Regions from separate parts of the Bacillus sp. FDAARGOS_235 genome, predicted to be linked through region 3. Evidence: predicted binding sites of a transcription regulator. Region 3 holds the regulator's gene; each other region holds the start of a gene.
What was found. The regulator Rex, encoded in region 3, represses fermentation and respiration genes when NADH is low (regulators of the CRP and FNR family bind a similar motif). The targets are predictions, from matches to a motif close to TTGTGAAATATTTCACAA.
Positions count from the first base shown of each region.

Region 1: a site for Rex is predicted at 3,465-3,482, ahead of adhE (bifunctional acetaldehyde-CoA/alcohol dehydrogenase). Genes of this name have one in related genera too.
Region 2: a site for Rex is predicted at 2,828-2,845, ahead of pflB (formate C-acetyltransferase). Genes of this name have one in related genera too.
Region 4: a site for Rex is predicted at 3,839-3,856, ahead of A6J74_RS07780 (TIGR04053 family radical SAM/SPASM domain-containing protein). Genes of this name have one in related genera too.

Region 1 covers NZ_CP020437.2:3,959,578-3,967,798, reverse strand. Annotated here, with positions in the region: gene A6J74_RS22635 (ABC transporter substrate-binding protein) at 1-148, opposite strand, end outside; gene A6J74_RS22625 (YrhC family protein) at 312-539, opposite strand; gene adhE (bifunctional acetaldehyde-CoA/alcohol dehydrogenase) at 663-3,269, opposite strand; gene A6J74_RS22615 (bifunctional cystathionine gamma-lyase/homocysteine desulfhydrase) at 3,530-4,663, opposite strand; gene A6J74_RS22610 (O-acetylserine dependent cystathionine beta-synthase) at 4,667-5,590, opposite strand; gene mtnN (5'-methylthioadenosine/S-adenosylhomocysteine nucleosidase) at 5,673-6,368, opposite strand; gene A6J74_RS22600 (class I SAM-dependent DNA methyltransferase) at 6,383-7,021, opposite strand; gene A6J74_RS22595 (YrzA family protein) at 7,158-7,373, shown strand; gene A6J74_RS22590 (YrrS family protein) at 7,408-8,058, opposite strand; gene A6J74_RS22585 (peptidoglycan D,D-transpeptidase FtsI family protein) at 8,175-8,221, opposite strand, start outside.
Region 2 covers NZ_CP020437.2:2,422,826-2,431,046, reverse strand. Annotated here, with positions in the region: gene A6J74_RS14420 (nucleotide sugar dehydrogenase) at 1-116, shown strand, start outside; gene A6J74_RS14415 (UDP-N-acetyl-alpha-D-glucosaminuronate decarboxylase) at 113-1,078, shown strand; gene A6J74_RS14410 (glycosyltransferase family 2 protein) at 1,071-2,615, shown strand; partial or broken gene A6J74_RS30450 (hypothetical protein) at 2,584-2,803, shown strand; gene pflB (formate C-acetyltransferase) at 2,956-5,205, shown strand; gene pflA (pyruvate formate-lyase-activating protein) at 5,275-6,006, shown strand; gene A6J74_RS14390 (diglucosyl diacylglycerol synthase) at 6,419-7,585, shown strand; gene A6J74_RS14385 (YfhE family protein) at 8,045-8,164, opposite strand.
Region 3 covers NZ_CP020437.2:2,669,523-2,677,743, reverse strand. Annotated here, with positions in the region: gene tsaB (tRNA (adenosine(37)-N6)-threonylcarbamoyltransferase complex dimerization subunit type 1 TsaB) at 1-19, shown strand, start outside; gene rimI (ribosomal protein S18-alanine N-acetyltransferase) at 33-476, shown strand; gene tsaD (tRNA (adenosine(37)-N6)-threonylcarbamoyltransferase complex transferase subunit TsaD) at 476-1,492, shown strand; gene A6J74_RS15490 (ABC-F family ATP-binding cassette domain-containing protein) at 1,966-3,900, opposite strand; gene A6J74_RS15485 (redox-sensing transcriptional repressor Rex) at 4,088-4,717, shown strand; gene A6J74_RS15480 (YdiK family protein) at 4,747-4,938, opposite strand; gene A6J74_RS15475 (CPBP family intramembrane glutamic endopeptidase) at 4,935-5,684, opposite strand; gene groES (co-chaperone GroES) at 6,083-6,367, shown strand; gene groL (chaperonin GroEL) at 6,406-8,040, shown strand.
Region 4 covers NZ_CP020437.2:1,206,304-1,214,524, forward strand. Annotated here, with positions in the region: gene A6J74_RS07765 (sensor histidine kinase) at 42-1,142, opposite strand; gene A6J74_RS07770 (response regulator transcription factor) at 1,108-1,806, opposite strand; gene A6J74_RS07775 (GNAT family N-acetyltransferase) at 1,951-2,481, shown strand; gene A6J74_RS07780 (TIGR04053 family radical SAM/SPASM domain-containing protein) at 2,647-3,798, opposite strand; gene A6J74_RS07785 (class I SAM-dependent methyltransferase) at 4,230-4,985, opposite strand; gene A6J74_RS07795 (peptide ABC transporter substrate-binding protein) at 5,380-7,008, opposite strand; gene A6J74_RS07800 (bifunctional S-methyl-5'-thioadenosine deaminase/S-adenosylhomocysteine deaminase) at 7,164-8,221, opposite strand, start outside.

The DNA of each region.
Region 1 (8,221 bases), 1.3 Mb from region 3:
TTCTTCCCGATAGGTCGGTAATTTCGATTTTTTCTTTTCCTTTTTCTGTTTTGGTTGCAGACGCTTTGTCGTTTCCCTTTGCATTGCAACCTATTAATAAGAAAAAAACAGATAAAATCGCTGTAAATAGCGTAATAGACTTTTTCATTCTTCCACCTCTAATTGATAATGATAATCATTAACTACTATTCTACTTTAATTGATAAGGATTATCATTGTCAACAAAAACGCATACATTTTCTTCAAAAAAAAAAAAAACAAAAAGCGCTACAAAAAGATCCTTTCTTTTTGTAGCGCTCTATTTAATACTATTACTCACATTCATTTTCCTCCAACTGGTCACGCATCACTTTTACACGCTGAAAGAAAAAGAACGATAAACTTAAAAATATAACGATGCTCCCCATCATAACAAAAAATTGTATCGTTTCTTTTGCTCCATTCGGAATCAATAAGCCAACCATTAACAATGTGCTTACAGCGAGAAGGATCTGTCCGAACCGAGTATAATCTTCTATTTTCCCTTGTAATTCTTTCATCATATTCTCACTCCTCCATTTCACTGTATCATATTCTATGAAACTGAAAGACAAGTAAATGCAGCCATTCGGGGAGATGTTTTCCAAAAGAAAAAGAGCCGCTTAATTGCGACTCTTTCCTATCTATTCCACACCTTTATATGCTTCCATATAAATTTCTTTCAACTCTGAAATGAGCGGTAATTTCGGATTAGCTGTTGTACATTGGTCTTCAAAAGCCCGTTCTGCTAATACTCCAACAACCTCTTCAAATTTCTCTTTATCGACTCCTTGCCCCATAATACTCATATTAATATTCAAGCTTTTTCCAAGCTCAATAATTGCTTGGACAAGTGATTCCACCCCTTCTGCTGCCGAACTTGCTGGAAGCCCGAGCATTCTCGCTATATGTGCATATCTTTCATCTGCCACAAAGTACTCATATTTTGGGAACAATGCGTGTTTTCTTGGCTTAATAGCATTATAGCGGACTACGTGCGGCATTAGAATGGCATTTGCGCGTCCGTGCGGAATATGGAATTCTGGTCCAATCTTATGTGCTAAGCTGTGATTAATACCGAGGAAAGCATTTGCAAATGCCATCCCTGCAATTGCAGAAGCGTTATGCATTTTTTCTCTTGCTTCTTCATCATTTCCATCTTTATATGCTCTCGGTAAATATTTGAATACGAGATCAATAGCTTTTAATGCTAATCCATCTGTATAGTCATTTGCCATAACAGACACATACGCCTCAATTGCATGTGTTAAAACATCCATACCAGTATCTGCTGTTACATGTGGTGGTACTGTCATTACAAATTGCGGATCAACAATCGCTACATCTGGTGTTAATTCATAATCTGCAAGCGGATACTTTATATTATTTTTCTTATCTGTAATAACCGCAAATGGTGTCACTTCTGACCCTGTTCCTGATGTTGTTGGAATGGCAACAAACTGCGCTTTATTTCCTAATTCCGGATATTTACATGTACGTTTTCTTATATCTAAAAATTTCTGTTTAATGCCATAGAATGATGTTTCTGGATGCTCATAGAATAACCACATCCCTTTTGCCGCATCCATAGCTGAACCGCCACCAAGTGCAATAATTACATCAGGCTTAAAGCTTCTCATCATTTCCGCACCTTTAAAAACAGTTTCATCTGACGGATCTGGCTCGACCTCAAAGAACACTTCAACTTTCACATCATTTGCATGCTTACGTAAATAGTGCGTAACTGTGTCTACATAGCCGTGCTCAACCATTCCTGGATCCGTTACAATAAATGCACGTGAAATGTTAGGCATATTTGCTAAATACGCCGTAGCATGTTTTTCAAAATAAATTTTTGGTGGCAACTTGAACCACTGCATATTCTTTTTTCTATTTGCCAGCCTTTTTATATTTAATAAATGAGTCGCTGTTACGTTTTGAGAAACTGAGTTTTTCCCGTATGAACCACAACCAAGTGTAAGCGATGGAATAAACCCATTATATATGTCACCTATTCCGCCTTGTGATGAAGGTGCATTTACAATAAGACGGCAAGCTTTCATACGTAAACCAAATTGTTTTTGTACTTCTTTATTTGTAGAATGAATGACTGCTGAATGCCCTAAACCTCCAAGATTCAACATTTCTTCGCAATATGTAAATCCTTCTTCTAATGAATTCGCTTTTACACAAGCTAATACTGGGCTCAGTTTCTCACGAGATAGTGGATACACTGCCCCAATTCCTTTAATTTCAGCTACAAGTATTTTTGTATGTTCAGGCACAGTCATCCCAACTAATTCGGCAATATACTGTGCAGATTTCCCTACAATATCACTATTTACTGCACATGTATTTTCATTTATAACGAGCTTTTCTAATTTCTTTCTCTCTTCCTCTGTTACAAAGTAACAATTATTTGCAATCATTTCTGTTTTAACATCATCATAAATTTCTTTATCGATAATGATTGCCTGTTCCGATGCACAAATCATACCGTTATCAAATGTTTTCGATAAAATTAAATCATTAGCAGCTCGTTTTACATGTGCTGATTTCTCTATATAACACGGTACATTACCAGGACCTACACCTAGTGCTGGTTTACCAGTAGAATAAGCCGATTTCACCATACCAGCGCCTCCAGTTGCTAGAACGAGTGCGACACCATCATGGTTCATTAATTGTTTCGTCGCTTCGACAGATGGTCTTTCAATCCATTGAATACAATGCTTTGGCGCACCCGCCTTCACCGCTGCATCATATACTGTTTTGGCCGCTGCAACGGAACAATTTTGTGCAGAAGGATGAAATGCGAAAATAATTGGATTTCTCGTTTTTATCGCGATTAATGCTTTAAACATTGTTGTTGACGTTGGATTCGTTACTGGCGTTACTCCAGCTACTACACCGACTGGTTCCGCAATTTCTATTATTTCTTCATGAGGATCTTCATGAATAACTCCTACCGTTTTATCTTGCTTTATACTATGCCAAATATATTCAGTGGCAAAAATATTTTTTATGCATTTGTCTTCATAGACACCACGGCCTGTTTCTTCAACAGCCAATTTTGCAAGCGACATATGTTGATCAACACCTGCTAGTGCCATTTCATGAACAATGTTGTCAATCTGTTCTTGTGTAAAACTTTCTAATGCTTGTAAAGCTTCTTGACCGTTATTTACTAACGTATCAATCATCTCTTTTACCTCTTGCATTTCATTTACAACTTTCTCTTTGACTACCATGTAAATTTCCTCCTATTCTGTTATCACGGTCTTTATAAGTCCCTATAGGTCATAATAAGTCCCGATTAGCGAAAAAAAATAGAGTTACCGTCCTACATGAATCCCATTGTTTGTGAAATATTTCACAAGTTTATTCGTGAATAACATTTCATGAATTCAATATACATGAAATCATTTCATTTGTGTATGTCTAATTTGTGAAATATTTCACAAATAAACATAATAAAAATGCACTGCTCCACATTAGCAGTGCATTTTTATTATGCTAGCGCTTGTGCTAAATCTTCAATTAAATCTTCACCATCTTCAATTCCGACAGAGATACGAATTAATGTATCTGTAATTCCTAATTCTTTACGACGATCTGCTGGGATTGATGCATGTGTCATTTGAGATGGGATAGAAATTAAACTTTCGACTGCTCCTAGGCTTTCAGCAAGTGTAAAGTATTGCAGTTTCTCAAGTACTTTATTTAATGTTTCCTCACTATCTACATCAAATGAGATGATAGCACCAAATCCGTTTGCTTGTTCTGTTGCTAATTCATGGTTTTGATGTGATTCAAGGCCTGGATAATATACTTTATTTACTTTTGGATGATTATTTAAGAATTCAGCAATTGCGCGTGAATTCGTTTCATGTTCTTCCATACGAATTCCTAACGTTTTTAAACCGCGAAGTAGTAAGAAGCTATCTTGTGGTCCAAGAATACCTCCCGTTGAGTTTTGTACAAAGTGAAGGTCTTCTGCTAGTTGTGGGCTATTTACCACTACTAGACCTGCAACTACGTCACTATGACCTCCTAAATATTTCGTTGCACTATGAAGTACAATGTCTGCTCCTAAAGAAATCGGCGACTGCCAATATGGCGTCATGAATGTATTATCAATAATTGTTAATAAATCTTTCTCTTTAGCAAGAGTAGATATTTTCTTAATATCAGTAATTTTTAGTAGTGGATTCGTTGGTGTTTCCACATAGATCGCTTTCGTATTTGGACGAATTGCTTCTACAACTTCCTCTAAGTTTGTTGTATCTACAAATGTATGCTCAATACCGAAGCGGTTTAATACTTTCGTAATAACACGATACGTTCCCCCATAAACATCATCTGTTAAAATAACGTGATCACCTTTTGAGAACAACATAATTGTTGCTGTAATAGCAGCCATTCCCGAACCAAATGCAAATCCAGCATGACCGTTTTCTAATACGGCAATCATTTCTTCTAAAGCTGCTCGTGTTGGGTTGCCTGTACGTGAATATTCATATCCTTGATGCTTACCAACTGCTTCTTGTTTATACGTACTTGTTTGATAAATCGGTACGTTTACAGATCCAGTTGAAGGTTCTCCTATGCGAATACCATGAATTAACTTTGTCTTTGCTCTCATTTTTTATTCCCATCCTTTGTATATGTCTTTACTTAAATAGCGCTCACTACTATCAGGAAAAATCGTTACAATATTTGTACCTGGTGTTGCTTTCTCTGCCTCCAGTAAACTTGCATGAAATGCTGCTCCTGAAGAACTCCCAACTAAAAGTCCTTCTTTTTGCGCTAATTCTTTTACTCGTAAAAATGCATTTCGATCAGAAATCGTATGAATTTCATCAAAATAAGATGTTTTCAAAAATGGTGGAATAAATTCAAGACCAATTCCTTCTGTTTCATGTGAACCAGCTTTACCACCATTTAAAATAGATCCTTCTGGTTCTACAATAACTGTTTTAATATCTATATTTTTTTCTTTCAAATAAGATGCAGTTCCCATGAATGTACCGCCGGTTCCTGCTCCAGCAACAAATATGTTAATCTCTCCATTCAATGCATTCCAAAGTTCAGGACCTAATGTTTTGAAATAAGCACGTGGGTTTGCTTCATTCGCAAACTGACTTGGAGAGTATGAATTCGGTATTTCATTTACTAACTCTTTTGCTTTTGCAATTGCTCCGGTCATTCCTTGCTCAGTCGGTGTATGCACGACTGTTGCGCCTAGCGCTTTCATTAATTCTTGTTTCTCAATACTAAATTTCTCTGGTACACAAACAATAACGCGTAAATCATGTTCTAACGCTGCAAGTGCCAGTCCAATACCAGTATTTCCAGCAGTCGGTTCAATAATTGTTCCACCCTGCGTGACAAGCCCTTTTTCTAGCGCGTCTTCGATTAATTCTCTTCCTAAACGATCCTTAACGCTTCCGCCTGGGTTATAAAATTCAAGCTTCGCAAATAAACGGACCCCTTCTGGAAGTGAAAACCGAGTAATTTCTACAATTGGTGTATGACCAATTAACTCATGAACTCCACGATATACATTCATCGTGTTCTCCCCCTTATTTGCCAATAAAGAAAAGGCAACTGTATGTATTTTCTTTATATGAGACAGTTGCCTTTTTGTTACATTACTTTAACTCTTCTAGTACTTTTACGATAAAGTTTGTAGAATGAAGGGCTGCTTGATCTAAAAATTGATCAAATGAAACATTTGATTCTTTACCAGCAATATCAGAAAGTGCGCGGATGATAACAAATGGAACTTCGTATTGGTGGCACACTTGTGCAACAGCTGCCGCTTCCATTTCTACTGCATAAAGATTTTCAAATTTATCACGAATTGCTGCAACGCGGTTCGGATCACTCATAAATGAATCCCCTGTTGCAATCATACCTTTTACAACTTGAATATTCTCTTCAGCTTGCATACATTTCTCAGCTAATGCAACTAATGCCTCATCAGCTTTAAATCCAGGTGGCATTCCTGGTACTTGACCATATTCATAGTTAAATGCTGTTACATCTACGTCATGGTGACGAACTTCTGTTGAAATAACTACATCTCCAACATTTAGAGAATGATGGAATCCACCAGCTGAACCAGTATTAATTACTTTTTCAGGCTTATATTTTTCTAATAAAATTGTCGTTGACATCGCTGCATTTACTTTACCAATACCAGACTTTAACAAGATTACTTCATGTCCTGCTAATAGTCCTTTCGTAAATTCACAACCCGCAACCGTTTCTGTTTTTGCTTGTTCTAATTTGTCACGTAAAATACGTACTTCTTCTTCCATTGCTCCAATTACAGCAATTCTCAATCTAATCCCTCTTTCTATTGCTTAGTTGCCTCCATTACCCAAACGAAATGATTTAATCTCGTAAACGTTACATGGAAGCCATTGTTTTCAAATATAGTCTGCATGATCGGAATACGTGTATAGTATTCCGTTTGCAAATCGTTTGCTAACTGGTGAAAACCTCTTTGTTTTGCTGTTTCAACAGTTTTATCATATGCATCTTGATCTGCAAATATCGTATCAGCAAACACTATTTTACCACCTTTGTTTAGCAATTGACTATACTTCGCAACAGCTACATTTTTTTCATCATCTGTTAAATGATGAAATGCATAGGTGCTTACAATGGTATCAACTGAATTCGGAACTTCAAACGAAAGAAAATCACCTTCTGTAATAGAAAATTCCTTTGGCAATTTCTCTTTTGCAATCATGCGCATTTCACGCGACGGTTCTATACCGTAAACTGTACGACCGGCAAGTAATAATTTATTTGTTAAATTGCCAGTACCAACACCAAATTCTAATACGTTACCAAATGACTTGTTAACTACATCCTCTAAAATGTCCTCATAATGGGCGAAAACTTCTTTATATTGTATATCTTCGCCTTGTACGAATGAGTCGTACGTATGAGCCCACTCATCAAATAAACCATTAAATTCTGTGCCCATAAAAATTCCCCTTTTTCTTATCGGTTTTATCAGTATGATATTCCCTCTTTCTAAAAATGTCAATTGAAATGCACGTGGTATTTCCTTCTTTTCTTTGTTACACTGTAGTTGATTACATAGGAGAGGGGGCATCTTCATGTCATTTACCTTTGAAATGTTAGAAGATAAAATAGAATTTTTTGAAGCGGGAGACTTAGCTTCCTTAGAAAGAAAAATTAGTGAACAAATTGATAATAATAAAGCACTTATGCTTGAAGTTCATCACATCTCGCATCAAATGGTTATGGATCCCGAAAGCAAAAGACCGTATTACAGCGCGGTTGTTCATTTTAAATTAAAGAAATTATGCTAACTAAAAAAGAGAAGCTCCTAGGAGCTTCTCTTTTTTAGTTTAGAGTTTGAACAAGCACTGGTTTCCAGCCCTCATTTTCTACCCAATCAATATTTACATAATATTTTTTACCTGATTGCTTATCTTGTACGTTGCCGTAAGCTTTATTCTTACCGTTATTTCCGATTCTATGAATAACTAATTGCTCTACCGGAACGTCGATTGCAGCGGAAATCGCTTGATTCATCTCATTCCAATCTGCTGTACCTTTGTTAAACGTCATCGCAGGTGTTGCACCTTGCTCTGTACCTACTGGCTTCCAAGAAGGTTTCGTATAAGCATCTGTTGCCTTTGGCTGTGTTTTTTCAGCTACCACTTTCTCATTAGCTTTCGCTTCTTCTTCAGCTTTTTGCTTTTCTTCTTCAGCCTTTTGCTTCTCTTCTTCTTCCTTCTTCTTAGCCTCTGCCTTCTCTTGTTCGTCCTTCTTCGTCTCTTCTTTACCTTTAGCTTTCTCAGCTTTATTTTCTTTTGTTGTTTGCTGAGCTACCTTTTTATCATTAGAAGACGCTTGCTCTTTTGTGTCAGGAACGAACAATTGATATGCTACAATAGCTACTGCCACTAATACAATAGCGATTGCAATATTTAAAACACCGTTTTGACGACGTTTTTGTTGTTTCTGTTGGAATCTAGATCCTCCTGCCATTCTTCAAACCTCCATGCAGTTTTTCATACTTGCTATTGTAACATTAAATCTAGAAAGGTTGAACATTTACAATAATATTTTCATGAAATGAAAACATTTCACTATGAATTGCAAGATTACTTTTCATTCTCTAATCGATGGATTTCTTCTACGATATCTTTGA
Region 2 (8,221 bases), 250 kb from region 3:
AACAAGCAGATTGTATATTAATTTTAACTGATCACTCTAATATCGATTGGGAGCTTTTTAAAAGAATAAAGCGAGTAATCGATACACGTGGAATTATAAAGAAGGTGAGTGCATGAGTAAGAAATGTTTAATTACAGGTGGAGCAGGATTTATTGGATCACATCTAGCTGAAGAATTAGTGAAAAGAGGTTATGGAGTCACAATTGTGGATAACTTCTATAAAGGGAAAAATAAATATCATAATGAGTTAATGAAAGAGATTCCAGTTATTCCAATCAGTGTTTTAGACAAAAAGGCAATCGATGAATTAGTAAATCAACACGAGGTAGTATTCCATTTGGCAGCAATATTAGGTGTTAAAACGACAATGGAAAAAAGTATAGAACTCATTGAAACAAATTTTGATGGAACGAGAAACATTTTACAAGCAGCATTAAAAGGCAAGAAAAAAGTAGTCTTTGCGTCTACTTCAGAAGTATATGGTAAGGGCAAGCCACCTTTCTCTGAAGAAGGAGATCGATTATACGGGGCAACTTCTAAAATACGCTGGAGTTATGCAGTTTGTAAAACGTTAGAAGAGACATTATGTTTAGGATACGCATTAGAAGGTTTGCCGGTAACGATTGTTCGTTATTTTAATATTTATGGTCCAAGAGCGAAAGATGGTCCGTATGCAGGGGTAATCCCACGATTTATCCGGGCGGCTTTGCAAGGTGAAGACATTCTCGTATATGGCGATGGAAAGCAGACACGTTGCTTTACGTACGTAAGTGATGCAGTAGAGGCAACGATTCGAGCAATGGATGAGAATGTAAATGGTGAGATTATTAATATAGGTTCTGAGAATGAAAAAAATATTAAAGAAGTAGCAGAAGTAATCAAAAAACTAACAAATTCTTCTTCAAAAATTGTACAAGTTCCTTTTGAAAAAGTATATCCACATGGTTTTGAGGAAATTCCAAATAGAAGACCAGACGTAACAAAATTAAGAGAACTTGTTCAATTTCAAGCGACAATAACGTGGGAACAAGGATTGAAAGAAACTATTAAATGGTTTCGTGAAGAAAACAATGGCTAAGTCATTATCGGTTATTATTCCCGTATGTAATGAAGTGGATACGATTTCAGACGTGATTAAATCGGTAAAGCCATTCAATCCAGTAGAGATTATTGTAGTAGCTAATGGTTGTAATGATGGTACAGAAGGGGTTGCTGAGAGTTTAGGATGTAGAGTAATTCAGAATAAAGAGTCACTTGGTAACGACGTTGGCCGCGCAGTTGGTGCAAAACATGCGATAGGTGATGTATTACTGTTTATAGATGGAGATTTCGCTATTCAAACTTCAAAATTGCAATTATTTCTTAATCCGATTTTACATGATCAGGCTGACATCGTTTTAAATAATTTGGATGCATTATTTTTAAAAAAACAAAAACCACATTCCGTTACAGTATGGCGCCAAATATTAAATGCAATGTTAGAGCGCGAAGAATTAAAAATGGATTCTTTATTATCTGTACCTCATGCGTTGACGAAAGAAGTCGTTCAAAGTATTGGATATGAATGTTTTGTTAATCCTATTGTAGCTCATTTACGCTTAGCGCAAAGTAAATGGAAAATTAGTCGTCATTGTGCAATTGACGTTATTACGCCGAATAAATTTCGGCCACTCGAGCATGCAGCATATGGCACAGATCTTGCACAAGCTGAAAAACGAATGATAGGTGACCATATAGAAGCTGTAGCGGAGCGGATAATAGGCAGCGATGAGCGTGGAGGATATTATGATGGAAATCGGAAAAGAGAGAGTGTCTATCATACTTTAAATTTTGAAGATTTTTATCAAGGATGGGGCGTTACATCTAATTTGTATAAAGGAAAGCAATTATCGGTAATTATTCCTGTACAAGATGAAGAGAAAACAATTGGAAACGTTATAGAGGAGCTTCGTAAAATTGAACCTTTTGAAATCATCGTTGTTGTAAATGGTTCGTCAGATAAAACGGCAACAATTGCAAAAGAAAAAGGAGCAACAACAATTATATATAAAGAAGCACTCGGAAACGATGTGGGGCGTTCGCTTGGAACTTATTTTGCAAAAGGAGAAATTGTGTTATTTATAGACGGTGATTTTGTTATTCCAGCTAGTGAGCTATATCCTTTTGCAAAAGCTATTGCAGATGGGCAAGATGTCGCATTAAATGATCTAAATCATTATTTAGATTTAAGAGTACCACTTCATCTCGTAACTGCATTTAAATATGCGTTAAATTTAGCTTGTGATAGAAAAGATTTAGGAGTAGGCTCTCTTATTGCCGTACCTAATGCATTTAGTAGGACGTGTTTGAAAGCAATAGGATATAGATCTTTACTGTCACCTTGTGTAGCGCAAGTGAAAGCTGTTCTTTCAGGATTCGAAATTGCATGTGTCAGTCGTGTTGAGGTCGATAAAATGAACCGTATTCGTCCCAGTGAACATTTTGCAAAAATAGGACATCCTCCAGCTGTACTTCGAATTATTGGTGATCATATCGAAGGATTAGAGCAATTAATTGCATTAAAGGGCAGTCGAGGTGGATTCTATGATGGAAATAGAAAAAGAGATGTTTTATAGGTAACAAAAAAAGTGTACAACATATGTACACTTTTTTGTTCCGTTATAAAAACTATAACAGATTAGGAGATAAGAGTATTACAGCTCTACAATGGGTATTGTTCTTATATTACAAAATAGGACTCGTATATAAGGGTACCAAAAAAATACAATTAAAGAAAGGGTTAATTATAAAGACTTTTGAGTGAAGTTAACACTATGCATACAGTAGTTTGCTCAACTTTTCACAAACATGTCACAACTATTTCGTTCACTTTCGCAAAAAAGTAGTATTCTAAGTGTGTAAGCTGTTATATAAAAAATCTTATTCCTGTACTAATCAAAAATGGAGGAGATTAGGATGACTCAAATATTAGAAAATGTAAAAAACGCATGGGAAAACTTTAAAGGTGAAAAATGGAAAGCAGAGATTGATGTTCGCGATTTCATTTTAAATAATGTAAACGTTTTCGAAGGGGACGAATCTTTCTTAGCGGGAGCAACTGAAGCAACGAAAACACTTTGGGATCAAGTAATGGATTTAACAACAAAAGAACGTGAAAACGGTGGCGTTCTTGATATGGATACAAAAATTGTTTCTTCTATTACATCACATGAACCAGGATATTTAAATAAAGATATTGAAAAAGTAGTCGGTTTCCAAACTGATAAGCCATTTAAACGTTCATTACAACCATATGGTGGTATTCGTATGGCGGAACAAGCTTGTGAATCTTATGGATACGAAATGGATAAAGAACTTAGTAAGATTTTCAGAGACTGGCGTAAAACTCATAATCAAGGTGTATTTGATGCATATACACCAGAAATGAAAGCGGCTCGTAAATCAGGTGTTATTACTGGTCTTCCAGATGCATATGGACGTGGACGTATTATCGGTGATTACCGCCGAGTAGCGCTATATGGTATAGATCATTTAATTGAAGCGAAAAAAGCTGATTTTAATTTAACTGGTGGTGTAATGAGCGAAGAGACAATGCGTTTACGCGAAGAGTTATCTGAGCAAATGCGTGCACTTCAAGAATTAAAACAAATGGCTTCTTCTCATGGTTTTGATATTTCTAAACCAGCAACAAATACACAAGAAGCTTTCCAATGGTTATACTTCGCATATCTTGCAGCAATTAAAGAGCAAAACGGAGCTGCAATGAGTCTTGGACGTACTTCTACATTCTTAGATATTTACATTGAAAGAGATTTAGAAAATGGTACTTTAACAGAAGAAGAAGTACAAGAAATCGTGGATCACTTCATTATGAAATTACGTCTTGTGAAATTCGCAAGAACACCTGATTATAATGAATTATTCTCTGGTGACCCAACTTGGGTAACTGAATCTATCGGTGGTATGGCTTTAGATGGTCGTCCATTAGTAACAAAGAACTCATTCCGTTTCTTGCATACATTAGATAATTTAGGACCAGCTCCAGAACCAAACTTAACAGTTCTTTGGTCTAAACAATTACCAGAGAACTTTAAAAACTACTGTGCAAAAATGTCTATTAAAACATCAGCAATTCAATATGAAAATGATGACATTATGCGTGCTGACTACGGTGATGACTACGGTATTGCTTGTTGTGTATCTGCAATGAGAATCGGTAAACAAATGCAGTTCTTCGGCGCACGTGCAAACTTAGCGAAAGCATTACTATATGCGATTAACGGCGGTAAAGATGAAAAATCTAAAGCTCAAGTTGGCCCTGAGTACGCACCAATTACTTCTGAAGTATTAGATTATGAAGAAGTTATGCATAAGTTTGATATGACAATGGAATGGTTAGCAGGTCTATATTTAAATACATTAAACGTTATCCACTATATGCACGATAAATATAGCTACGAGCGTATTGAAATGGCGCTTCATGATACAAATGTTCTTCGTACAATGGCGACAGGTATCGCAGGATTGTCTGTAGTAGCAGACTCATTAAGTGCAATTAAATACGGAAAAGTAAAACCAATTCGTGATGAAAATGGTATTGCAGTTGACTTTGAAATTGAAGGTGATTTCCCTAAATATGGTAACAATGATGATCGTGTAGATGAAATCGCAGTAAATCTTGTGAAAACATTTATGAATAAACTTCGTAAGCATAAAACATACAGAAATTCTGTTCATACAATGTCAATCTTAACAATTACATCTAACGTCGTATACGGTAAGAAAACTGGTAATACTCCAGATGGCCGTCGTACTGGAGAACCATTTGCACCGGGCGCAAACCCAATGCATGGTCGTGATACAAAAGGTGCATTAGCATCACTATTATCTGTAGCTAAATTACCATATGAAGATGCACAAGATGGTATTTCCAATACATTCTCTATTATTCCAAAAGCACTTGGTAAAGAAGATGATGTACAAGTACGCAACTTAGTATCTATGCTTGATGGTTATGCAATAAAAGAAGGACATCACTTAAATATTAACGTATTTAATCGTGAAACATTAATGGATGCAATGGAGCACCCTGAAAAATATCCACAATTAACAATTCGTGTATCTGGTTACGCTGTTAACTTTATTAAATTAACTCGTGAACAACAAATTGATGTAATTAACCGTACAATGCATGAAAGCATGTAAGTGAAAAAAGTGTCCCTCCGCTTTTAATATGTAGTGGAGGGAGGCTGTTTCAATAAAGGAGGAAGTAACATGGTAAAAGGAAGAATACATTCTGTAGAGTCTTGTGGTACTGTTGATGGCCCAGGGATTCGTTATGTCATATTTACACAAGGGTGTTTATTACGTTGTCAATATTGCCATAATGCTGATACGTGGGAGATCGGTAAAGGAAAAGAAATAACAGTTGAAGAAGTAATGCAGGATGTGACATGTTACCTTCCATTTATTGAAGCTTCTGGAGGCGGTATAACAGTTAGTGGTGGAGAACCATTATTACAGTTAGATTTCTTAATTGAATTATTTAAGAAATGTAAGGAAGTTGGAATTCATACAACAATTGATTCTTCTGGAGGTTGTTATTCTGAAGAGCCAGAATTCCAGCAAAAGTTGGATAAATTAATGGATTATACAGATTTAGTTTTATTGGATTTGAAACATATTGATTCAAAGAAACATCGTAAATTAACAGGGAAATCAAATGAACATATTTTACAATTTGCTCGTTATTTATCGGATAAGAATAAACCGATTTGGGTACGACATGTATTAGTTCCAGGTGTTACTGATAATGAAGAGGATCTGCAAAAATTATCTAGCTTTATTCAAAGTCTGTCTAATGTTCAGAAAGTTGAAGTGCTACCATATCATAAGCTTGGTGTATATAAATGGGAGGCGCTTGGGCATAAATATCCACTCGCAAATGTAGAACCACCTACGGAAAAAAATGTAGAACAAGCGAGACATATTTTAAAAGCAGTCTAATCCAAATATTGGATTAGACTTTTTGCTTTCTTTACAATAAAACCTAGAGTATATATATAGAAAAGAGTATACTGAAAAAAGAATATCCATATTTTTGTAAGGAATAAGTGGAGAAATTTACATAATTGTAAAGGGAAATCAAAATAGTAAAAAGAATTAAGAAGTAAAAGAGTGAGTATCATGGAATAGAGAACATTTGTAAGTTATTGCGAAAGCTCTTATAGGAAAGTATAATGTAAAGATATGAGCACGGATAGGATTAAGGGGTCAATCTTATATGCTTTGCATATCCACGACAGGTACATAGCTAACAGGGGAATATTGGAATCCAAGTATGTAATGTTTAAGGAAAATGTTTTTCCTATTGTCGTATATGCAATATGGAGAAACAAAAAGCTAGGAGTGGATTTGTTTGATAAAAAACCCCAAGGTTTTAATTTTAACTGCACATTACGGTAATGGTCATGTGCAAGTAGCGAAAACATTAGAACAAACATTTCGCCAAAAAGGAATTGAAAATGTAATTGTATGCGACTTGTTTGGAGAATCACATCCATTTATAACTGACATTACAAAATATTTATATTTAAAAAGTTATACAATAGGAAAAGAATTATATCGTTTGTTTTATTACGGGGTAGAAAAAATTTATGATAAAAAAATAGCATCTTGGTACGCAAATTTTGGAAGGAAACGTTTGAAATCACTTTTACAAGTGGAGAAACCGGATATCGTTATTAATACCTTTCCAATCATAGCTGTACCTGAGTTGAAAAAGCAAACAGGTATTTCAATCCCTGTTTATAATGTGTTGACGGATTTTTGTGTGCATAAAATATGGATTCATCGTGAAGTAGATCGTTATTTTGTAGCAACTGATCACGTGAAAAAGGTGATGGTTGATATTGGTGTACCTGCGGAACAAATTGTTGAAACTGGAATTCCAATTCGTAATAGTTTTGAGCTAAAGATAAATCAAGACATTATATATAATAAGTATCAGTTATGTAAGAATAAAAAGATTTTACTAATTGTAGCAGGTGCTCATGGGGTACTAGGAAGTGTAAAAGAACTATGCCAGTCATTTATGGCCGTACCTAATTTACAAGTAGTTGTCGTTTGCGGAAAAAATGAAGCTTTAAAACAGGATTTATTAGGATTACAGGAACAAAATTCGGATGCTTTAAAAGTATTTGGTTATGTTGAAAACATTGATGAGTTATTCCGTGTTACTTCTTGTATGATTACGAAGCCAGGTGGTATTACATTAAGCGAAGCAGCAGCATTACAAGTACCTGTCATTTTATATAAGCCTGTCCCAGGACAAGAAAATGAAAATGCGTTGTATTTTGAAAAAAAAGGAGCTGCAGTTGTAATCCGTGATGACAGTGAGGTTTTTGCAAAAACAGAGGCGTTATTACAAGATGATATGAAGCTTCTCCAAATGAAAGAAGCAATGAAAAATATTTATCGTCCTGAACCGGCATGTCATATCGTGGATACAATTTTGGAAGAAAATCATGCAGAGCCGAATCATATACCTATGAAATCACCTGCTCTTGCAGAATCATTTACTTAATATGTAACCCTCTTTTATATGTTTAAAGAGGGTTCCTTTTATTGTAAAGATTCCTTTATCCGGCTATTTGAGGGAAGTAAGACTCCCATCTCGAAATTGGGCGAATGCGAGGAAGTTAGGTGGGAGATAGCTTCCCGTAAAAGCCTTCACTTTATCCACAAAGGGATGCGCTTTCATTAGACGGTAAAGTCGTAATATTAACAACTATATCCACATTGTCCACAATTTTTAGAAAAATATCCACAATTCCAGTAGTTGATATGTGCGAAAATATATAAAAATATCAAAGTTTTTAGAAAAATATTCACAATCATATCGATGTTGTGGATAAAGTTGTCCACAACAAAAGAGTTCCCTTATGTATAAGGGAACTCTTTTAGGTTATTTCTGTCAGTCGGGAAAATTATGTAATGAAAATGAATAATTAGGGGGGAAAACTTCTAATTATTCATTTTCACTTTAAATACTTTTTGAGCGATATCCCGCTGCACGATCTGCTTTTCGAAATTCTCGTTGATATAGAACTTCTTGTGTACTAGATAATGTATTTTTCGCTTTGTCACGTTTCTTTTTATCCATTACAAATCACCTCGTGTCCTAAAGTCACTATCTATCGTTTCCAAAGACATGGGGTGA
Region 3 (8,221 bases):
AGAAAGTCAAAACAAGTAGGAGCTTGCAGAAGATGGATATGATATTTAGAAAGATGGAACTCGATGATATCGCTCAAATTGTAGCTATTGAAGAAGCATCTTTTTCAACTCCTTGGACTGCAGATGCCTTTCAACGTGAATTAACGATGAATGAACATGCACATTATGTTGTGCTAGAAAAAGATGGCCTTGTAATCGGGTATTGTGGATTGTGGATAATTATTGATGAATCACATATCACAAATATAGCTATTTTGCCAGAATACCGAGGTCAAAAGTTAGGAGATGCCCTATTGAAAGAAGTTATTTCCGTAGCGAAAGAACTAGGGGTAAAAACAATGACGCTTGAAGTACGCGTATCAAATGAAGTAGCAAAGCAGTTATACAAAAAATACGGATTTCAAAATGGTGGAATTCGTAAACGATACTATGCAGACAATCAGGAAGATGGTCTTGTAATGTGGGTGAATATATAATGGAAAAAAATACGATTATACTTGGTATTGAAACAAGCTGCGATGAAACAGCAGTAGCAGTTGTTAAAAATGGAACGGAAATCATTGCGAACGTCGTTGCATCACAAATTGAAAGTCATAAGCGTTTTGGCGGGGTTGTACCAGAGATTGCATCCCGTCACCATGTAGAAGAAATTACAGTTGTGTTAGAAGAAGCTTTAAAAGAAGCGAATATAACTTTCGAGGATATTGATGCAATTGCTGTAACAGAGGGACCCGGTTTAGTAGGAGCACTTTTAATAGGAGTAAATGCAGCGAAGGCGGTAGCCTTTGCACATGATATTCCTCTAGTTGGTGTTCATCATATTGCTGGCCATATTTATGCGAATCGTTTAGTAAAAGAAGTTCAATTCCCACTACTATCACTTGTTGTATCGGGTGGACATACAGAACTTGTTTATATGAAAGAACATGGTTCATTTGAAGTGATTGGTGAAACGCGAGATGATGCAGCAGGAGAAGCATATGATAAAGTAGCTCGTACGCTATCTATGCCGTATCCAGGTGGTCCTCATATTGATCGCCTTGCGCATGAAGGGAAGCCAACAATTGATTTGCCTCGTGCATGGCTAGAACCCGATTCGTATGATTTCAGCTTTAGTGGATTGAAATCAGCAGTTATCAACACTGTGCATAACGCAAAACAACGTGGTATAGAAATTGCACCGGAAGATTTAGCAGCAAGCTTTCAAGAGAGTGTAATTGATGTACTTGTAACGAAAGCATCTCGTGCAGCAGAAGCGTATAATGTAAAGCAATTGCTTCTTGCTGGTGGAGTAGCTGCTAATAAAGGGCTTCGTGCACGTCTAGAAGAAGAGTTTGCACGAAAAGAAGATATAGAGCTAATTATCCCGCCGTTATCTTTATGCACAGACAATGCAGCAATGATTGCAGCTGCAGGTACAATTGCATACGAACAAGGAAAACGTGCGACATTAGCTTTAAATGCAAACCCAGGCTTAGATATTGAAGCATAGTTATACACAAAATTAACCACAGCTTGTGGATAAAACCCATATTATCTGTTGATAATGTGGGTTTTATTGTGTATATAAACTGTTAATAACTTTTTTGTTAAATGTGGATAATGTGGAAAAGTTATTTTGATGTTTATTTTATAAAGGTGGATATGTGTATAACCTTGTGGATAAAACGGATGAAGTCTGACCTTTAAATGAATTCTTTTTCGGGAAATAAAAACGAGAAGATATCCTAAAAAACTTTTGAAAAATCCTCCTCTTATCATATTGGTTGCTGCAATTGTCAATCTTTGTCGGGAAAACGATGTTTCTTGTCGAATTGTTTATATATTTTAAGTTAAGGTATGTGCATTCAAAAAATCGTCGATATAATTTCATGTACTACGAAACTGATTCTAAAGGGAAATAAAAAGGATGTCATCTAGTCAAAAATCCTCGACTGATGAGACATCCTTTTTGTTTAAATTAGCTTATATATGCAGTTCTTCCCATTCTGCCATACAGGCTTCAAGTTGTTCTTGTAATGTTTGTTTTTTCGTTGTAATCTCACTAGCCTTTTCATAATCTGCATATATTTCTGGTAAGCAAAGCTGATCCTCTAACGTAGCAATTTCTTCTTCTAAGCTTACGATGTTTTGTTCTAGTTCTTCGATTTTTCGAGTGCGTTGACGTTCTAATTGTTTACGCTCTTTTTCTTCGAGATAATTTAATTTTTCTTGAGCTACAGTTTTTTGAACAGGTGCCTGATTTTCTTGCTGTTCTTGTTGTTCAAATGCTGCGCGTTCAATCATTTCATTTTTCTTCTCCACATAGTAATCGTAATCACCTAAATACTCTTGCGCACCTTCTGTTGATAATTCGACAACTGTAGTCGTTACGCGATTAATGAAGTAGCGGTCATGTGAAACGAATAGAAGAGTTCCTGGATAATCAATTAAAGCATTCTCCAAAATTTCTTTACTATTTAAATCAAGATGGTTCGTTGGCTCATCGAGAATTAATAAATTGGATTTTTGCATCATAAGTTTTGCGAGAGCTAATCGGGCCTTTTGTCCACCACTAAGAGAAGATACTGGTTTTAGTACATCATCCCCTGTGAATAAAAAATTACCTAATATAGTGCGAATTTCTTTTTCGGGTTGAAGCGGATATTCATCCCATAGTTCATTTAAAACGCGCTTAGAAGATGTTAAGTTAGCTTGCTCTTGATCATAATAACCAACAGATACATTTGATCCGAAAGCAACATCTCCATGTAATAGCTGTAACTTATTCACAATGGATTTTAATAATGTGGATTTTCCAATTCCATTCGGTCCAACTAAGGCAACACTATCTCCCCGAGTTAAGCGCATATTTACATGTTCAATAATAGGATCCTCATCATAACCGATGGTTGCATCTTTTACTTGTAAAACATCATTTCCACTTTGTTTTTCAATATCGAAGTGGAATGAGGCTGATTTAGAGTCACCTAATGGTCTGGTTAATAATTCCATTCTATCTAATTGTTTACGACGGCTTTGTGCACGTTTTGTCGTAGATGCACGTGCTATATTTTTTTGAACGAAGTCCTCAAGTTTAGCGATTTCATCTTGTTGCTTTTCGTAACGCTTTATTTCTTGTTCGTATAGGGCTGATTTTAAGTCTAAATATTTACTGTAGTTACCAACAAATCGTCTGCTTTCTTTATTCGAAATTTCATATACTTGTGTAACAAGCTTATCTAAGAAATAACGGTCATGAGAAACGATTAAAATTGCGCCAGGATAACCTTGTAAGTATTGCTCAAGCCACGTTAATGTTTCGATGTCTAAATGGTTTGTAGGCTCGTCTAAAATAAGTAAGTCTGGTTTCGTTAATAATAATTTCCCAAGAGCTAATCTCGTTTTTTGTCCGCCACTTAACGTAGAAATTGTCGTCTGATGCGTTTCAACAGGGAAACCAAGACCGCTTAAAATGGAGCGAATATCTGCTTCGTACTGATAGCCGCCTTGATCTTTATAATCTAATTGCAATTGGTCATAATCAGCTAATAATTTTTCATATGTAGCGGCATTTGAAAAGTTTTCTTCTTTTCCCATTTCTTGCTCTAGCCTTCGAAGTTTTGTCTCCATTTGCTGTAGGTGTGTAAAGACGGTTAGCATTTCATCCCAAATTGTTAATGATGTTTCTAATCCAGTATTTTGAGCTAAGTACCCAATTGAGACATCTTTCGGTTTTATAATTTCGCCGCCATCATGAGATAATTCACCGGCGATAATTTTTAATAATGTAGATTTTCCGGCTCCATTTCGTCCAACTAAAGCGATACGATCTTTCGTTTGCACTTCCAATTTTATGTTTGCAAGAATCGTTTCGGCACCGTATAATTTTGAAAGCCCGTTTACTTGTAATAAAATCAATGTTTTCACCTCAAATAATTTCTTAACTTTGCCATGTTTATATTTCTCAATCATACTAAAAATAGTGTATAGTTTAAAATAAAGAGAGAATACTTCTTCTCTTTATTATACAAGGAAATTCATAAGTACTAAACTTCTGTATTCGATTCAAGTATATGAATAAAGATAGGAAGAGAGGAGAGGTTATATGGATCAGCAGAAAATTCCGCAAGCCACTGCTAAACGATTGCCTCTATACTATCGATTTATCCAAAACTTATCTCTTTCTGGTAAGCAACGTGTTTCATCAGCCGAATTGAGTGAAGCGGTAAAGGTTGATTCCGCAACTATTCGAAGAGATTTCTCATACTTTGGAGCATTAGGGAAAAAGGGATATGGATATAACGTAAATTATTTATTATCATTTTTCCGTGAAACACTCGATCAAGATGATATAACACGTGTAGCGCTTATTGGAGTAGGTAATTTAGGGACCGCTTTCTTACATTATAATTTCACGAAAAACAATAATACAAAAATTGAAATGGCATTTGATGTTAGTGAAGAGAAAGTTGGAACAGAAATCGGGGGTATTCCTGTATATCATTTAGATGAATTAGAAGAAAGGTTATCAAATGATATACAAGTGGCAATATTAACAGTACCCGCTACAGTAGCGCAATCTGTAGCCGATAGATTGGCAGAAACAAACGTGCACGGTATTTTAAACTTCACACCAGCACGCTTAAATGTGTCAGAGAATATAAGAATTCATCATATTGATTTAGCTGTAGAGCTACAAACGCTTGTTTACTTTTTAAAGAATTATCCACAATAAAACGCAGAGGAGGTGACCTCTGCGTTTTATTATTGTTTTTTCTTTGTGAATTTCACTAATATAAGGCGAAGTGCCAAATTAAAATCAATTGTTGCCATAACTGCAAATAGTATTGTCCACATATTCCAGATTGTATCTGTCACGTTCGTAATGGCGAAACGTGTAAAGATACATCCGAGAAGGAAATACAATGCAGCCATGAACAATGGTGAGTTTCTCATACAAAAAATCCTCCGATAAAGCCTTGCATTTTTTCAGCTTCTTTAATCATTTCTTGAATTTGTTCATTGCTCATGAAAATCTGTCCAATGGCAACTAATGTATTCATTGCTACATGGGCTGCTATAGGAACGATAATGCGTTTCGTTTTTACATATAAGAAGGCGAATACGAGCCCCATAGAAGTGTATACCAATAGGTGAGTAAAATCAAAATGAATCGCTGCGAATACGAGTGAACTAATAATAGCAGCAACGAAGAAATTAAATCTCTTATAAAGTGTACCAAATAAAATTTTTCTAAATACGATTTCTTCTAAAATAGGTCCGATTATAGATATAACAATAAGGAACCAAGGTGTCGTTCTTGCGATGTCCATAAGTCGGTCTGTATTCTCAGATCCAGGTGTAATCCCTAATAGATACATTTCAATCATACCTGCAATACTTTGTGAGATGATTGCTAAGAAGAACCCGATAAAAATCCACCCGATTGTAGCTGGAACAGAAGAGCGCATTGCATCTAAATGCCTGTCACGAATATCTGTTCTAAGTAACCAAATTACAACGCATAGTGCAATGAAAAAGCTAATAATAGACCAATGTCCGGTTATTAGTTGAAACTTTTCCTCGTTGGTAAATCCTCTATTATCGTATAGTCCGGTTTTCAGAAGAAGTGGTAATCCGGCAATACCCGACAATTGCATTAAAATGTATGTAACGATAATCCACCAATATTGTTTCTTCAAATGGTTTAACCATCCTTTCTAACTCTAGTGTATGAGATAAGGCAGGATAACATGTAATATGCTACCTACGATATAAACTTTCATTCGAATTATGTTTTTTTTGTAAATCTGCATTGGAAATTAAAATAGAAGACAGGAAAAAGTTGTGTGTGTAGCGAAAACAACTTAGGGTGTCTTTCATATTGTAACATACGAGTAGTGGAAACAACGATTCATATAGTAAAGGTAGTAGAAGAAGGATTTTATATAGAAGAGTATATATAGTAATTTGCGAAAAAATTATGATTTTTTTACTTGCAAAAGAAATTGAGATTATTTATTATTATAAGTGTGTTAGCACTCGGGTGACTCGAGTGCTAATAAAAAATTTACATAACACAATGAGGAGGTTATTGTTCATGCTAAAGCCATTAGGTGATCGCGTTGTAATTGAGCTTGTTCAAGCAGAAGAAAAAACAGCAAGTGGTATTGTATTACCAGACACTGCAAAAGAAAAACCACAAGAGGGTAAAGTTATTGCAGTAGGTACTGGTCGAGTGCTTGAAAATGGTGAGCGTGTTGCTTTAGAGGTAGCAGCAGGTGATCTTATCATCTTCTCAAAATATGCAGGTACTGAAGTAAAATACGAAGGTACAGACTACTTGATTTTACGTGAAAGTGACATTTTAGCAGTTATCGGTTAATTATATAAATCTTAAAAATTCCAAGGGGGTCAATTATTATGGCAAAAGATATTAAATTTAGTGAAGAAGCACGTCGTTCGATGCTTCGCGGTGTCGACACTCTTGCAAACGCAGTAAAAGTAACGCTTGGACCAAAAGGTCGTAACGTTGTACTTGAGAAAAAATTCGGTTCACCACTTATTACAAATGATGGTGTAACAATCGCAAAAGAAATCGAATTAGAAGATGCATTCGAAAACATGGGTGCAAAATTAGTAGCAGAAGTTGCTAGCAAAACAAACGATGTAGCTGGTGACGGAACGACAACTGCAACTGTATTAGCGCAAGCTATGATTCGTGAAGGTCTTAAAAACGTAACAGCTGGTGCAAACCCAATGGGTCTTCGTAAAGGTATCGAAAAAGCTGTTACTGCTGCAATTGAAGAATTAAAAGCGATTTCTAAACCAATTGAAGGTAAATCTTCTATCGCACAAGTAGCTGCTATTTCTGCGGCTGACGAAGAAGTAGGTCAATTAATCGCTGAAGCAATGGAGCGCGTTGGTAACGACGGCGTTATTACTTTAGAAGAATCTAAAGGATTCACAACGGAATTAGACGTAGTAGAAGGTATGCAATTTGATCGTGGATATGCATCTCCTTACATGATTACTGATTCTGACAAAATGGAAGCTGTTCTTGATAACCCATATATCTTAATTACTGACAAAAAGATTTCTAACATCCAAGAAATCTTACCAGTATTAGAGCAAGTGGTACAACAAGGTAAACCACTTCTTATCATTGCTGAAGATGTAGAAGGCGAAGCTTTAGCTACATTAGTAGTGAACAAACTTCGTGGTACATTCAATGTAGTGGCTGTTAAAGCTCCTGGATTTGGTGACCGTCGTAAAGCAATGCTAGAAGATATCGCAATCTTAACTGGTGGCGAAGTAATCACTGAAGAATTAGGACGTGACTTAAAATCTGCTACAGTTGAATCTTTAGGACGCGCTGGTAAAATCGTTGTAACGAAAGAAAACACAACTGTAGTTGAAGGTATTGGAAACACACAACAAATCGAAGCTCGCATCGGTCAAATCCGTGCGCAATTAGAAGAAACAACTTCTGAATTCGATCGTGAAAAATTACAAGAGCGTCTTGCTAAATTAGCTGGTGGCGTAGCAGTAATTAAAGTAGGTGCAGCAACTGAAACTGAGTTAAAAGAGCGCAAACTTCGCATTGAAGATGCACTTAACTCAACTCGTGCAGCAGTAGAAGAAGGTATCGTTGCAGGTGGTGGTACTTCACTTATGAACGTATACACGAAAGTAGCTTCTATCGTAGCTGAAGGCGACGAAGCAACAGGTATCAACATCGTACTTCGTGCACTAGAAGAGCCAGTTCGTCAAATCGCAATCAACGCTGGTCTAGAAGGATCTGTAGTTGTAGAGCGTCTAAAAGGCGAAAAAGTAGGCGTTGGTTTCAACGCAGCTACTGGCGAATGGGTTAACATGCTTGAGTCTGGTATCGTAGATCCAGCTAAAGTAACTCGTTCTGCACTTCAAAACGCAGCATCTGTTGCAGCTATGTTCTTAACAACTGAAGCTGTAGTTGCTGATAAGCCAGAACCAAATGCACCAGCAATGCCTGACATGGGCGGCATGGGCATGGGCGGTATGGGCGGAATGATGTAATAAGCATCACTCTGTGAAGCTGTTCAATGTATAAATAGTTAATTAGAAGAAGGCTACTTCCTTGATAAAAGGAGGTAGTCTTTTTTGTTGTTAAGATGTATATAAAAGGTTTCTGGAAGGTCGCAAGTTTAGAGAGAGAATGGAGGGGAATATTCAAGCTTCTTTTATTACGATAATATTC
Region 4 (8,221 bases), 1.5 Mb from region 3:
CAATGATACGAAGTAAAAATTACGGCATATGAAAGAAATACTTACGACTTTCTTACTTTTTTATACTGTGGTAATTTCACAGTGAAAATTGTTTCTTTATCGTTACTACATACAGTTATATCTCCTTTATGGAGCTGAGCTATACTTCTCGAAATTGCAAGTCCCATTCCTTTCCCACCCGTATGAGAGCTACGTGATTTTTCACCACGATAAAACTTCTCAAAAACGTAAGGAAGACTCTTTGTCGGAATACATTGTCCAAAATTTTTAATTTCTACTTCAACATTCCTTTCTCTTTGGGAAATTTGAATTGAAATTTCTTTTCCATCTTTCCCGTACATAATGCTATTACTAATTATATTTTCAAATAGTCTCACTATAATCGCTACATCAATTTTTACATATAGCTCTTCATTACTTTTAATATAAAAACTCATATTGGCATCATCTAACTGTGGTAAAAAATCAATCATGACCTGTTCAATTAATGCTTTCATATCTACTACATTTTTATGTAATTCAATCTCTCTATAGTTTATTTGACAGTATTCTAATAAATCTTCAACTTGATTTTTTAATTCATAACTTTTTCGCTTTAATATGCTTACATATTGTCCACATTCTTCTCCATGTGAATGAAGCTTATTTCCTAGTAAGTCCGCATAACCAATTAGAGATGTTACAGGCGTTCGTAAGTCATGTGAAATATTACTAATCATTTCATTTTTCATTTCCTGTGATTTTTTTTCATTTTCAATAGACTCTTTTAAACTTTTGGCCATTCTATTGACATTCGTCGCTAACTCACCAATCTCATCGCTTTTCGAAATAGGTATATGTATTTCCAAATTACCATTGCTTATTTCCTTCACATTCTTATTGATCTCATTCAATCTTTTTATAGTTGTCTTTGTCAGTAATGCAAAATATATAGTGGTTAACAGCAGAAAAAACATAAAATAAAAAAACGAATATTTTTCTTCTAGCGCGACAACGTCACTATATATACTTCCAAATAAAATTTGAACTAATATGATACTTACCGTAGCTAACAGAATGCTACATATAAATGCAAAAAAGAATTTAGCTCTAATTCCTTGTAATGATTTAATCTCCAATTTTATACCCGACTCCCCAAACATTTTGTATAAACCTCGGTTCTTTTGGATTCTCTTCAATTTTATTTCTTAATCTCGCAATATGAACCATTACCGTATTATTGCTTTCATAGGCCCTTTCATTCCAAACACTTTCATATATTTCTTCAATCGTAAACACACGGTTCTTTGCAGCTGCCATTAAGTGCAAAATATCATATTCAGTTTTTGTAACATTAATTGTTTGTCCATATATCTTTACTACTCTAGAAATTTCATCTATTTCTAAACCTTTAATGTTTATTTTCTTTTCCATTACTTGGACAGCAATTTGATTAAAATATGTATACCTTCTTAATTGAGCTTTCACTCTTGCTATAAATTCAATTGTACTAAACGGCTTCACAATATAATCATCTGCCCCAGTACTAAATCCAATTACTTTATCTACATCCGATGATTTTGCGCTTAAAAACATAATTGGTAAACTATATTTCTCTCTAATCCTTCTACACAGTTCTATACCATCCATTTGAGGCATCATAATATCAAGAATAGCAAGTTGAATACTGTTATTATTTATTATCTCTAATGCCTCTTCTCCGTTATGAGCACTAAAAACAGTAAAACCTTCTTGCGTTAAATTCACATTAATAAATTGAACAATATCTAGATCATCATCTACAATTAATATTGAGTTTTTCTCCATTTCTAAACCTCTTTTTTGAAATATATTCCACATCCCATTTTAACATAAATCAAACCTACCCTTTCATCTTGAATAATCTTTATTTTCAGTTTAAATTATATAATAACAAATGCATTCTAGTTTCATAAGAAATGGAGTGAAAATATGTTTCCTATATTAAAAACTGACCGACTCATTTTGCGAGAACTTACGGAAAAAGATGCACCGGGTATACTACAATGCTTTTCTAATACTGATGTACTGCGCTATTATGGCCAAAAACCATTACAGAATGTAGATCAAGTAAAGCAAATTATTAATAATTTCAAGTTGAGTTACAATGCAAGAAACGGTATAAAATGGGGCATCGAATTAAAAGATAAAAAAGAACTCATTGGAACAATTGGTTTTCACGATTGGTCTTCTGAGCATAAACGAGCAAATATAAGTTATGCCTTTCTCCCTGAACACTGGGGAAATGGCTATGCTACGGAAGCAGTTTCTGAGGTTATATCATACGGTTTCCACACGCTTCATTTAAAACGTATTGGTGCAATTGTCTTTCTTGAAAATGAAGCTTCAAATAAGGTGCTATTAAAATTAGGTTTTGAAAAAGAAGGCGTTCTAAAAAATTATATGTATCAAGATGATATTCCATATGATACGAATTTTTATGCTTTATTAAAATCGGTTTAATAGAATTTATGTGTGAAGAATTCGTATCCGTACAACGGATCCAAATAGTAGATTTTTAATGAGGGATGGAAAAAAACGATCGGTTTTCATTTCTTAGATTATCGTACGATTGATGCGAAGTACAATACATTATAAAATCTAAAAAAACGGGAAATGAGCAAACTTTTACTTATTTCCCGTTTTTACGTTCTTTTTCTGTTTTCGCAATGCTTTTGGAATGTATACACAGAAAGGTTCGCTTTCCATGTAATCCCCCGTCATCGCATATGCTCTAGAACGAGATCCCCCACAAACATATCGAAACTCACAAACACCGCACTTTCCTTTATACTTGTCCGGATTACGAAGGTTTTGAAAAACAGGGGAGTTTCGATAGATTTCAGCTAGTGCTGTCGTTCTAATATTCCCGGTTTTAATAGGCAATAATCCACTTGGATATACATCTCCAATATGAGAAATAAATACAAAACCGTTTCCGTCATTCACCCCTTTTGGAGCACGACCAAGCCCATCAATTCGCCCTGTCGTCCCATTCATCAATACATCCTGATATTGAATGATCTGATTTGTCTTGTTATTTTCTTTCATTTTTTCTTGAAGCACAACCCGTCTATAGTGCTGACCAGCTGTTGTTTTAATATCAAAAGAAACCTTTTTACTAAGCTTATATAGCCAATGGAATACCCTTTCATGTTGGGCTGGTGAAATCATATCTTTTTCCTTACCTCGTCCTGTTGGAACTAAGAAAAATATACTCCAAAGTACACATTTTAATTCTTCTATTAACATTGCCATTTCTTTAAGTACATCCACATTATATTTAGAAACAACAGTATTAATTTGAATAGGAATTTTTAATTCATGCAAATAACGAATGGAATTCATTGTTAATTGAAATGATCCTTCTGTCCCTCTAAAATGATCGTGTATTTCAGCTGTTGGTCCATCTAAACTAAATGCCCATCTAGCAAGTCCCACTTCTTTTGCTTTTTGAATCGTTTCTTTCGTCACGTTTGGAGTGGCACTTGGCGTCATAGAAACTCGAACACCTTTTTTCACTGCATATTCCGCGATATCATATACATCTGGACGCATTAATGGATCTCCACCAGTAAATACAAGCATTGGATTTTCCATTTCATATATATCATCAATTAGTTTTCTTCCTTCTTCGAATGTTAGCTCTAGAGGATGACGATGATACTGTGCTTCTGCACGACAATGCAGACATTTTAATTGACATGCCCTTGTTAACTCCCATATCACAATAAACGGATTTTCATTAAAATCACGATTAATCAAGATTAACCCTCCCATCAATTGATATTCTAATTGTAAAGTTATATATGTATTTATGGTGTGAGATGTATCACAAATAAAAATCTTCAGTCATAATAATGCCCCTATACTGCTATTAATCTAATGTTTCTACCTTCCTCTTCAACAATCACAAAAGCTCTTTGTTAAAAATATAAACACCCCTTTAGACTAAATGATCTAAAAGGGCAAAGCTTCACAACTTTTTATAAACATCGCGGCTTTCTTCAACAGATTTTTTTTAGTTAGAAGACTTAAATTGTAAAAGGTCATAAAAAATAAAGGACGATACATATTATGCATGAATAATATGTATCGCCCTTTTAATTGTTGTTCAACAATCGCTCCCGTTTGTTGAAGATCTTAATTAGTACATGATAATCTACAATTCAAATAGGCACTTCGATTAAAGTCCCTTTATGTCCGGTTGTTTAGACATTTCCTAGATAGCTTCGCGTCATGTTTTGAAGAACAATTTTTCCATTCTTACTATGTTTTTCGAATAACTCTGACAGGAGAAAAACAAATTTTTTATATTCTTCTTCATCCTTTTTCGGAGCATAGGACGCTGATAAATTCCTTCCCAAAAAACCTTCATAATCAAAAAGTAAATCATTTTGATACGCTTTAAACTCATACTTTCCATCCTTAAAAAAGGTGTTAAATACTTCGGGAGTTTCCTCTATTCCATCGCTAAACCCTTTGAAAGTCGGGCAGGTTTTCTGGCAAATTTCTGCATTCTCTTTCATAATCGAACTAGTTAAATCTCTACTATTCCAAACGAGAGCAACATTTGCCTTTTGTTTCAAGATTCGTTGGCATTCCATTTTGAAAGCTGCTTTATCAAACCAATGAAATGCTTGAGCAACAGTTACTAAATCCACACTATGCTCTTTTAAAGTGGTATTTTCAGCTGTTGCTTTTATTGATTGAAAACGAGCATATAGTTTTAACGATTGCTCAGCCATCTTTCTCATGTCATCATTTGGCTCAACTCCAATAACCTTTAAACCTCTTTCAAGCAACTGGTGGCTAAATATCCCCGTACCTGAACCAATATCAGCCACAATTCGGTCCTCTTTCAGTTGGTTAGCCGAAAACAAATAATCAATATATGCATTAGGGTAATCGGGGCGATATTTCGCATATATATCGGCCTTGTCGTTAAAATTTCCTGTTGTTCTCAAAGTACTACCTTCTTCCCCACGATATTATGTACAGAAATAGGAATTAAATAATTAATTCCAGCTTCAATCTCTAAGTCTACAACTTAAGAATACAGCCAAATGGATCTACCTTAGTTCCAATATGAATCCCCGTTAATATACCCTAATTTTTTAATAACTGACCAGTTTCTCAGTATTAAAAGTAAGAAATTGAGCTTTTTTCTTAGCTATTTAATTTCGTTTACTACTAACTTCTTTTTACTTAAATAAACTGCTCAATCTGATTTTTTTGCAACTTTTTGTGAATACGTAACAACAATTACGCATTCATCTTTTTTATGTGCTGGCAACAACCCTAAAGGGTTTCCCAACACTCTGTAAAAAAACCTTACTTTTAAAAGTAAGGTTTTTTTATTTACTTCTTATCAACATAAGCATTCTTATAAGTATAAACGCCACCAAATTGATGTTTTGCAATTCCTTTTACATAATCCTTTTGTACATAAGCTGAACCAAGATGATAAAGCGGTGCCACGGCAGCGTCTTCTAATAAGACCTGCTCAGCCTCTCGCAACGCTTCCCATCGTTTCTCCGGATCAAGTACAAAATCATTTTTTGCTTTCCTTATTAAATCATCGTAATGAGAATTCGAGTAACTCATTTTATTATTCGGATTCCCCGTCGTAAATAACTCTAAATAATTAATTGGGTCTTTATAGTCAGGTCCCCAATTTGCCATCGTTATATCGTAATCACCTGTTTGTTCTAACTGTAACTTTTGCTTAAATGGCTGCTGTTTAATTTGTAACGTTAATCCATTCAAATTCTTTTCTAAATCACCTTTTATATATTCTGCCATACGTTTTGCATTATCTTGTTCAAACGTTAAAAACCCGAGGTTTACTTGCTCTACTCCAAGCTCTTTTTTCGCTTCTTCCCAAATCTTTTGCGCATTTTGCAAATCATATGAAGAAATATTTCCGTTTTCTTTTCTAAAATCTTTGCCAGTCTCTTCATTCATATGACCAACTGGTACAAGTCCATTTGCAGGTTTTGCCCCGTTATTAATAAAGTGAGCAACAAAATCATCTTTATTTAATGCTAATGAGATAGATTGACGTACTTTTTTATTGGCTAACGCATTATTTTTCTCATTAAAACGTAGCATAGCGATTCCAGGATCACTTGACATATGTAATTCCTTATTCCCTTTATACTTGTCTACAACTTGAGAATTAATAGGTACTCGATCCAAATCGCCGGCCTCATATAAATTTACAGCCGTCATTGTATCCTTTACAATATGAAAATTTATTTCGTCTAATTTCACTTTCTTTTGATCCCAATATGTAGCATTCTTCTTTAATTGGAACTCTTGTTCATGTTTCCATTTTTCTAATACAAATGGGCCGTTATATATGAGATTACTAGGTTCCAATCCGTATTTATTTCCTTGTTCTTTCAAAAATGATTCATGCTGTGGTAAGTATATAGGCAGTGCTAACAACTGTAAAAAATACGGAATTGGCTGTTCAAGTTCAACCTCTAACTTATAATCATTTATAACTTTAACCCCAAGTTCATCAAGTGACATTGTTCCCTTATTTATTTCTTTCGCATTTTTCACATGAAAGAACATGTCCGCATATTGAGATGCCGTTTGCGGGTTAACTGCACGTTTCCATGCAAATATAAAGTCATTTGCTGTTACATTGTCTCCATTTGACCATTTTGCATCTTTACGCAAATCAAATGTATATTTTTTACCATCTTCACTTCTTTTAAACGATTTTGCTACTGCTGGAATAGGATGATCTTGATCATCTAGCACATACAACCCTTCAAATATGTTTTGCATAACGTGTGATGATGTCCCATCCATCGTTTTTGCAGTATCAAGTGAAGGAATTTCTTCTGATACTGTTACATTTAACACTTGTTTTTTAGCCTCTGCATCACTTTTATTCGCTTTATTATTACAAGCTGTTAAAAATAAAGATGTAATAATTGCCATTACCATTAAATGGCTCTTTTTTCGCTTCATGAATTGTTCTCCTTAAAAATAAAATATTATAAACGTTATATATTATAACAGAAATATTAACAGAAAGATGCGACATTATATTGAATATTTATTCGCTCAAGAAAAAAGCTGTCCTTTTTAAAAAAGGACAGCTTTTTCAAACAACTTGCACATACCTATCTTTGTAAACCTCGTTTATAACGACTTGCTTCAAATATAATACGCTCTTCATCTAACGTTTTACATTCACCATTCCAAACGACACGTTTTCCGTTAATAATTACATCACTTATATCTTTTCCACTAGCTGCATATACAAGGTGTGATAACACTTCATCAGCTGGTTGTAAATGCGGTTTATTAGACGGATCAATCGCAATAAAATCAGCACACTTTCCAACCTCAAGTGATCCAGTTTGTTTCATACCAATTACTTCTGCAGCTCCTTTTGTCGCTAGAGAAAGAGCAGTTTCTACTGGCAATGCTGTTGCGTCTTGATGAATACCTTTTTGTAATAAAGTTGCAATGCGCATTTCTTCAAACATATCTAAATTATTATTAGACGCAACACTATCTGTTGCAATCCCTACTTTAATTCCTGCTTCTAGCATCGCTTTCACATTCGCTATACCAGAACCTAGTTTTAAATTACTATTCGGATTATGAGCTACTCGAACATCATGTTCTGCTAAAAATGCACGCTCATTTTCATTTAATACTACACCATGCGCAATAACTGTTGGGCGTTTAAACAATCCGCAACTTGCTGCATATTCTACCGGACGTTTTCCGTACTGCGCTTCAATATCACGTACTTCACGCTCTGTTTCCGAAAGGTGAATATGAACCATAGTTTGATTTTCTACTGCAATACGTGCGCACTCTTCTAACAGTTCTGTGGAACATGTATATGGACTATGTGGTGCAACCATCGTAGTTAACATTCCACTTTCGTTATAATAACGCTTCACATATTTCTCAGCTTCTTCAATTGCTTTCTTTTCATCTTCTTTCGTTCCAAAGCTAAATAAAGTTCTTGAAACAGCAGCGCGCATTCCACTCCTTGATACCGTCTCCATAATTGCATCTTGATCTACTCCAATTGGATTAAACATATCAGAGAATGATGTCGTACCACTTTTCACCATTTCAAGTAATCCTAATTCCGTACTAGCGACCGCAAGCTCTGGAGTAAACTGACTTTCAAGTGGCCAAATTCTCGTCTCAAGCCACG